2 regions of the Cellulomonas sp. GbtcB1 genome follow, and region 1 is predicted to be linked to the other one. Evidence: predicted binding sites of a transcription regulator. Region 1 holds the regulator's gene; the other holds the start of a gene.
What was found. Region 1 encodes LexA, which represses DNA repair genes until DNA is damaged. Its sites were predicted from a motif close to TCGAACANNTGTTCGA; they were not measured.

Region 1 (4,414 bases):
CTCGGGAGCAGCGTGGCCGCAGCCGAGGGGAACGCGGCGACCCGGACCCGGCCGGCGCGCAGGCTGGCGACGGCCGCGACCTCCTCCAGGGTCGCGTCCAGCGCGGACTGGACGGCCGACGCGTTGCGGGCGAGCACCTGACCGGCCTCGGTCAGCCGGACCCCGCGCCCGGCGCGCACCACGACCGGCGTGCCCACCAGCCGCTCGACGGCACGCAGCTGCTGGCTCGCCGCCGGCTGCGTCAGGCCGAGCTCCCGCGCGGCGGCGGTGACGCTGCCGGTGTCCTGGACGGCGCGGACGAGGCGCAGCGCGGCGGCGTCGAGGCTCCGGGAGACCATGCGCCGAAGCATAAGTGCGCCGCATGGGTTGATGATGAACTGGTCGTTGCTCGCATGCGTGCCGATCGGTGAGCCTGGAACCATGCGCACGCTCGACGATCTCCGATCCGACTTCGACCCGGTTCCGGGGCACCTCGACGCGGCCACGGCGGGCGTCGCACCCCGTCGCACCGCCCGCGCGCTGCGCGAGGACGTGGACCGGTGGTCGTCGGGCGGCCTCGACGTGGCGCGGTACGAGCAGGCGGTGGTGACCGCGCGCGAGCGGTTCGCGGCGCTGGTGGACGTGCCCGCCGACCGGGTGGCGATCGGGTCGCAGGTCTCGGCGATGGCCGCGGTGGTCGCGGCGTCGCTCCCGGACGGCGCGCGCGTGCTGTGCGTCGACGGCGACTTCAGCTCGGTGGTGTTCCCCTTCCTCGCGCAGGGCCGGCTGCGGGTCGAGCACGTGCCCGCGGACCGGCTGGCCGAGGCCGTCGTGCCGGGTGTCGACCTGGTCGCCTACTCGCTGGTGCAGTCGGCGACCGGCGCGGTGCTCGACGACGACGCGGTGCTCGCGGCGGCGCGGGCGGCGGGCAGCCGGACGCTGTGCGACCTCACCCAGGCAGCGGGGTGGCGCCGCGTCGACGCGTCCCGGTACGACGTGAGCGTGACCGCGGCGTACAAGTGGCTGTGCGCCCCGCGCGGGACGGGCTTCCTCACCGTGCGGGCGGAGGCGCAGGACGCGCTGGTCCCCGTGCACGCGGGCTGGTACGCGGGCGACGACCCCTGGGCGTCCTGCTACGGGCCCGAGATGCGGCTGGCGGGGGACGCGCGGCGGTTCGACGTGTCGCCGGCGTGGCAGGCGTGGCTCGGCGCCGCCGAGTCGCTGGACGTGTTCGCGGGTGCGGACCGGGACGCCGTCCAGGCGCACGCCGTCGGGCTCGCCGACGCCTTCCGCGCGGGTCTCGGGCTCGGGCCCGGTGGCAGCGCGATCGTGACGCTGCCCGACCCGGAGGGGCGGCGTCGCGGAGCTCTGGTGGCGGCGGGCTGCCGGGTCGCCGGGCGCGCCGGGCGGGTGCGGCTGGCGTTCCACGTCTGGAACGACGCCGCGGACGTGCAGCGCGCGCTCACCGCGCTGCACGGGGAGGTCTGACCGCCGGCCGGGTCGCGCCCGGCCGGTGCCGCGTCAGAGGGAGCGCAGCACCGAGACGACGCGGCCGAGCACCTGCGCGTGGTCGCCGTCGATCGGCGAGTACGCGGGGTTCTGCGGCAGCAGCCACACGTGGCCGTCCGCGCGCTTGAGCGTCTTGACCGTCGCCTCGCCGTCGAGCATCGCGGCGACGATCTCGCCGTTCTCGGCGACGGGCTGCCGGCGGACCACGACCCAGTCGCCGTCGCAGATCGCGGCGTCGACCATCGAGTCCCCGACGACCTTGAGCAGGAACAGCTCGCCCGTGCCCACGAGCTGGCGGGGGAGCGGGAACACGTCCTCGACGAGCTGCTCGGCGAGGATCGGGCCGCCGGCGGCGATCCGCCCCACCACGGGCACGTACGCCGCCTCGGGCGCGCCCTCGCGCGCGGCGGAGTCGGCGTCGCCGATCCCCATGATGCCGGCGACGCCGGGGAGCGGCGCGACGCCGCGCGAGTCGTCCGGCTGGACGACCTCGATCGCGCGCGGCCGGTTCGGGTCGCGGCGCAGGTAGCCCTTGCGCTCGAGCGCGGTGAGCTGGTGCTTGACGCTCGACGGGCTGGTGAGGCCGACGGCGTCGCCGATCTCCCGCATGCTCGGCGGGTAGCCGCGCGACTCGACCGACGCGCGCACCGTCTCGAGGACCAGCCGCTGGCGCGGCGTGAGGCCGTCGCCGTCCCCGAGCTCGGCCACGGCCACCTCGCCGAGGCCCGCCGCGGTGCCCGTCCCGTCGCTCGCCATGTCCCGCTCCCGTCCCGTCCGCCCAGGTCAGCCGCCTGCAGGTGGGTCCGCGGCGGTCCGTCGGGCGGGCGTGTCAGTGCCTCGTGGTGCGCTGTACCCGACGTCACCGAGCGTAGGGGGACGGACGGACGGGATCAAACACCTGTTCGATCGTGTCTCGACATCGTCGGTGGGGTGTGGTTCCATCGTACAAGCGTTCGAACGAACAGGTGTTCGACTCGGGTCGCCCGGCGGCCCAGGAGGGAAGTGGTGGGGATGAGCGCGATCGCAGCACACCCGGGGATCGCCCGTCCGGCGCGCCGGCAGGCGCCCGCCCGACGCGACGGGGATGCGCGTCGGCCGGTCGCCGCAGGTGGCGAGGGCCGCCTCCACCTGACGCGGCGCGGTCGCGTCGTCGTCACCCTCCTGGGCCTGGCGGTCGTGCTCGGCGGCCTCGTGGGCGGCCGCGCGGTGGCCGAGGCCCCGGAGCGCGCCACCGAGGTGACGACGCACGCCGTGCAGTCGGGCGAGACGCTGTGGGCGATCGCCGCGAGCGTGGCGGGGCCGGGGGAGGATGTGCGGGACGTCGTCCTCGGCCTGCAGGAGCTCAACGGTCTGGCGGACGCCTCGCTCCAGGCCGGTCAGGTCCTGCTGCTTCCCGCCGGCTCCTGACGTCCCGTCGGACACAGCCAGGCGGCGGTGAGCGACGGTCTCATCGCAGCGCGACGGGGTTCCGAAGCTGCTGGTCAACCGGGCATGGAGGTCTCGAACGGATTACGGCACTCTGTGCTTGCGTAATTGGCCGGCGCGCCTCTACTGTGGTGCCACCTCGAACGGCTGGCTGGGGGGCTCGCCGCGAGGGACGCGTCGTCGTCCTGGCCCTCGGGCCGGGCGCAGAGGCGTGCAGCAACCGTCCGGACGAGGCGAGTCGTCCGGACGAGACGGGACGGGGGCGTCCCCACGAGGGTGGCCGCAGCAGCGGCCACCCTCGTCGTCTGTCCGGGCACCGCTTTCCCGGGGCGCTGAACTGCGCGTTCACCCCTCCGCGGATCCGCCTTGCACCGCCCGCTCCCGGGGCCCTACCGTGTCTCGGTCGTCCGGGCGGGCGCGCGTCGCCGCGGTCGCCGGCCCGACGCGTGCACCACATCCCGGAGGAGGCGTCCATGCACTGCCCGTTCTGCCGTCACGCCGACTCCCGCGTCGTCGACTCCCGCACGTCGGACGACGGCCTGTCGATCCGGCGCCGGCGCCAGTGCCCGCAGTGCAACCGACGGTTCACCACGATCGAGACCGCGAGCCTGTCCGTGGTGAAGCGGTCCGGCGCCACGGAGCCGTTCAGCCGGGAGAAGATCGTCAACGGCGTCCGGAAGGCCTGCCAGGGCCGCCCGGTCAGCGACGACGACCTCGCGGTGCTCGCCCAGCGCGTCGAGGAGAACCTGCGCGCGAGCGGGAGCGCCGAGCTCGACGCGTACGAGATCGGTCTCGCGATCCTCGGCCCGCTGCGCGACCTGGACGAGGTGGCCTACCTGCGGTTCGCCAGCGTCTACCAGGCGTTCAACAGCCTCGAGGACTTCGAGGCGGCGATCACCGTGCTGCGCGCGGAGAACGAGGCGGCCGACGCCGCCCGCGCCGCGTCGTCGCCCGCCCCGGCCGAGGACGCCCCGACCGCCTGAGGCGTCGCCCGGCGGCCCGGACCGGCCCGTGGTCCGCTCCGAGCCCGGGCACGGACCCGTCCGGGCCCGTCCCGCACCGGCTCGCACCGGCTCGCGCGGGCCCCGCGGCGGCGGCTCCGGCCCCGCGGGGGCCCCGAGCGTATTAACGTCGGCTGCGTGATCCCAGCTGACCTCGCGCTCCTGCACGCTCCCGGAACCCCCGCGGTCGCCCCTGACGGCTCCTTCGCCGTCGTCGCCCGCACCGCCCCGGACCTCGAGTCCGACGAGTACACCGGCCAGCTCTGGCGGGTGGCCACCGACGGCGCGACCCCGCCGCAGCGCCTGACCCGTGGCCACCGCGACACCGACCCCCAGGTGTCCCCGGACGGTCGCTGGGTCGCGTTCCTGCGCGCCGAGCCGAAGGGCCGCCCGCAGCTGTTCCTGGTCGAGGCCGCCGGCGGCGAGCCGGTCCGGCTCACCGACGCCCCGCTGGGCGTGCAGTCCGCCCGCTTCTCGCCCGACGGCTCGGCCCTCGCCTT
Region 2 (4,414 bases), on a different contig from region 1:
CGTTCCCGGTGCTGACCGAGCCGGCGCCGGCGGTCCTGGAGACCGCGGGCGCCGGCTCGGCGGGCTGACGCCCGGGCGGCTCAGGCGCTCGCGCGCTCCGCCGCCGGCTCGTCCAGCACCTCCGCCAGGAACGTCCCCGTGTGGCTGGCCGCGACGCGGGCGACCTGCTCCGGCGTGCCCTGCGCGACGACCGTGCCGCCGCCCGAGCCGCCCTCGGGGCCCATGTCGATGACCCAGTCGGCGTTCTTGATCACGTCGAGGTTGTGCTCGATGACGATCACGCTGTTGCCCTTGTCGACCAGGCCCTGCAGCACGCCGAGGAGCTTGCGGATGTCCTCGAAGTGCAGGCCGGTGGTCGGCTCGTCCAGCACGTAGACCGTGCGGCCGGTGGACCGGCGCTGGAGCTCGGTCGCGAGCTTGACGCGCTGCGCCTCGCCGCCGGACAGCGTCGGGGCCGGCTGGCCGAGCCGGACGTAGCCGAGGCCGACGTCGACGAGCGTGGTGAGGTGCCGGGCGATCGCGGGCACCGCGGCGAAGAACTCCGCGGCCTCCTCGATCGGCATGTCCAGCACGTCCGCGACCGTCTTGCCCTTGAAGTGCACCTCGAGCGTCTCGCGGTTGTACCGCGCGCCGTGGCACACCTCGCAGGGCACGTACACGTCGGGCAGGAAGTTCATCTCGATCTTCAGCGTGCCGTCGCCGGAGCACGCCTCGCAGCGGCCGCCCTTGACGTTGAACGAGAACCGCCCGGCGGTGTAGCCGCGGACCTTCGCCTCGGTCGTCTCGGCGAACAGCTTGCGGATCCGGTCCCAGACGCCGGTGTAGGTGGCCGGGTTCGACCGCGGGGTGCGGCCGATCGGGCCCTGGTCGACGTGCACGACCTTGTCGAGCTGGTCCAGGCCGCTGACCCGCTTGTGCCGGCCGGCCACCCGGCGGGCGCCGTTCAGCTCGTTCGCCATGACCGTGTAGAGGATCGAGTTCACCAGCGTCGACTTGCCGGAGCCCGACACGCCGGTCACGGCCGTGAACGTCCCGAGCGGGAACGACACGTCCACGTTCTTGAGGTTGTGCTCGCGCGCGCCGTGGACGGTGACCTGGCGCTTCTTGTCCACCTTGCGCCGCTGCGCGGGCATGGGGATCGAGCGGCGGCCGGACAGGTACGCGCCGGTCATCGACTCGCGCGACGCCAGCAGGCCCGCGAGGTCGCCGGAGTGCACGACCTTGCCGCCGTGCTCGCCCGCACCGGGGCCCACGTCGACGATCCAGTCCGCGGTGCGGATCGTGTCCTCGTCGTGCTCGACCACGATCAGCGTGTTGCCGAGGTCCCGCAGCCGGGTCAGCGTGTCGATGAGGCGGCGGTTGTCCCGCTGGTGCAGGCCGATCGACGGCTCGTCGAGCACGTAGAGCACGCCCACCAGGCCGGAGCCGATCTGGGTCGCGAGCCGGATGCGCTGGGCCTCGCCGCCGGACAGCGTCGCCGCGGCGCGCATGAGCGACAGGTAGTCGAGGCCGACGTCGAGCAGGAAGCCGAGCCGGGCCTGGATCTCCTTGAGCACCTGCTCGGCGATCTGCCGCTCGCGCACGCCCAGCTCGAGGCCGTCGAGGAACTCCTTGGCCTCGCGGATGGGCAGCGCGCAGACCTCGGCGATGGACTTCCCGCCGACGCGCACGGCCAGCACCTCGGGCTTGAGCCGCGTCCCCTCGCACACGGGGCACGGCACCTCCCGCATGTAGGCCTCGTACTTCTCCTTGCTCCACTCGGACTCGGTCTCGCCGTGCCGGCGCTCCAGGAACGTCACCACGCCCTCGAAGCCCGTGGAGTACTGGCGCTCACGGCCCCAGCGGTTCTTGTACTTGACGTGCACCTTGTGGTTCTCGCCGAACAGCACCGCCTTCTTCGCGCGCTCCGGCAGCGCCCGCCACGGCTGGTCCATCGAGAACCCGAGGTCGTCGGCCAGCGCGGTCAGCACGCGCTCGAAGTACTCGGACGAGATCTGCGCCCACGGGGCCACCGCGCCGTCGCGCAGCGACAGGTCGTCGTCCGGGACGACCAGCTCGGGGTCGACCTCGAGGCGCGAGCCGATGCCGGTGCACTCCGGGCACGCGCCGTACGGCGCGTTGAACGAGAACGTCCGGGGCTCGATCTCCTCCAGCGTGAGCTGGTGGTCGTTCGGGCACGCGCGGTTCTCGGAGAACCGGCGCTCCCGCTCCGGGTCGTCCGCGTCGAGGTCGACCATGTCGACGACCAGCAGGCCGCCGGCGAGGCCGAGCGCGGTCTCCACCGAGTCGGTCAGGCGGCGCTGGACGCCCTCGCGCGACACCAGGCGGTCGACGACGACCTCGATGTCGTGCTTGAGCTTCTTCTCCAGCGTCGGCGGCTCCGCGAGCTGCACGACCTCGCCGTCCACGCGGGCGCGGGCGAAGCCCTTGGCCTGCAGCTCCTTGAACAGGTCGGCGTACTCGCCCTTGCGGCCGCGCACCACCGGCGCGAGCACCTGGTAGCGGGTGCCCTCGGGCAGCTCGAGCAGCCGGTCGACGATCTGCTGGGGCGTCTGCGCGGTCACGCGCTCGCCGCACACGGGGCAGTGCTGCGTCCCGGCGCGGGCGAACAGCAGGCGCAGGTAGTCGTAGACCTCGGTGATCGTGCCGACGGTCGACCGCGGGTTGCGGTTGGTCGACTTCTGGTCGATCGACACCGCGGGCGACAGGCCCTCGATGAAGTCGACGTCGGGCTTGTCCATCTGGCCGAGGAACTGGCGCGCGTACGCGGACAGCGACTCGACGTAGCGGCGCTGCCCCTCCGCGAAGATGGTGTCGAAGGCCAGCGACGACTTCCCGGACCCGGACAGGCCCGTGAACACGATGAGCCTGTCGCGCGGGAGATCCAGGTCGACGTTGCGCAGGTTGTGCTCGCGGGCCCCCTGGACCACCAGACGATCATTCACGCGCAGCATGCTACGGCGGACCACCGACATGCGCACATGTGTTCGAACCGTAAAGGCGGCCCGACCTGCGCCGTCGCCCCTGGTCGGCGCATGATGAGGACCGTGACCGACCGCGCCGTCGTGACGGACCCCACCCCCGGGACGGACGCCGCCCCCACGACCCCGACGCCCATCGGCGAGTACGCCGTGCTCGGCGACGGCCGGACCGCCGCGCTCGTGTCCCGCACCGGCTCCGTCGACTGGCTGTGCCCACCGCGGTTCGACTCCCCCGCGTGCTTCGCCGCGCTCCTCGGCGGCCCGGAGCACGGCCGCTGGCTGCTGACGGCGCCCGACGCCACCCGGGTCACGCGCCGGTACCTCGACGACTCGTTCGTGCTGGAGACCACGTTCGAGACGCCTACCGGGACGGCCGTGCTGCTCGACGCCATGCCGCTCGGCGACGGCCGGTGCGACCTCGTCCGGCGGGTCACGGTCACCCGCGGGTCCGTGCGGCTGCGGCACGAGTGGGTCGTGCGGTTCGGGTACGGCGCCGTCGTGCCCTGGGTGCACCGCGTCACCGACCCGGACGGGGACGAGGTGATCCGCGCCGTCGCCGGGCCGGACAGCCTCGTGCTGCGCGGCGACCGGCTCCCCCGCCCGGGCGGCGGTCCGCACCGCGGGCACGCCGACGAGTTCACGCTCGCCGAGGGCGGGAGCGTCGGCCTCTCGCTCACCTGGGTGCCCTCCTGGAAGCCCGTGCCCCGGGCGCCCCGGCTCGCGCACCGCGTCGAGGCGACCGAGCACCAGTGGGCGCGCTGGGCCCGGTCCGCCCGGTACCGCGGGACCTACCGGGACGCCGTCGTGCGGTCCCTGCTCGTGCTCCGGCTGCTCACCGACTCCGAGACCGGCGGCATCGTCGCGGCCGCGACCACCTCGCTCCCCGAGGACCCCGGCGGCGAGCGGAACTGGGACTACCGGTACTGCTGGCTCCGGGACGCCGCCATGACCCTCGAGGCCCTCCTGGAGCACGGCTACCGCCACGAGGCCCAGGCCTGGCGCCGGTGGCTGCTCCGCGCCGTCGCCGGCGACCCCGCGCAGGTGCAGATCATGTACGGCGTCGACGGGTCCCGGGAGCTGACCGAGCGCACGCTCGACCACCTGCCCGGCTACGCCGGATCCCGGCCCGTGCGGGTGGGCAACGCCGCGGTCGGGCAGGTGCAGAACGACGTCCTCGGCGAGGTCATGGCGGCGCTGCACCTCGCCCGGACCTCCGGCGTGGCCGAGGGCGACGACTCCTGGTCCCTGCAGACGCACCTCGTCGAGCACCTGTGCCGCACGTGGCGCCGGCCCGACAGCGGGATCTGGGAGGTGCGCGGCGCGCCCCGGCACTTCACGCACTCCAAGGTGATGGCCTGGGTCGCCCTCGACCGCGCCGTCCGCGCCGTCGAGGAGCACGGCCTGCCCGGGCCCGTCGAGAGGTGGCGCCGCGA

Region 2: the regulator LexA is predicted to act here: its motif matches at 2,976-2,991, upstream of uvrA (excinuclease ABC subunit UvrA).

Annotation. Positions count from the first base shown of each region.
Region 1 is NZ_JAGXJG010000008.1:68,976-73,389, forward strand. It holds gene KVT14_RS04865 (LysR family transcriptional regulator) at 1-338, opposite strand, end outside; gene KVT14_RS04870 (aminotransferase class V-fold PLP-dependent enzyme) at 421-1,467, shown strand; gene lexA (transcriptional repressor LexA) at 1,501-2,244, opposite strand; gene KVT14_RS04880 (LysM peptidoglycan-binding domain-containing protein) at 2,500-2,895, shown strand; gene nrdR (transcriptional regulator NrdR) at 3,387-3,896, shown strand; gene KVT14_RS04890 (S9 family peptidase) at 4,053-4,414, shown strand, end outside.
Region 2 is NZ_JAGXJG010000003.1:19,435-23,848, forward strand. It holds gene KVT14_RS01945 (OsmC family protein) at 1-68, shown strand, start outside; gene uvrA (excinuclease ABC subunit UvrA) at 81-2,945, opposite strand; gene KVT14_RS01955 (glycoside hydrolase family 15 protein) at 3,066-4,414, shown strand, end outside.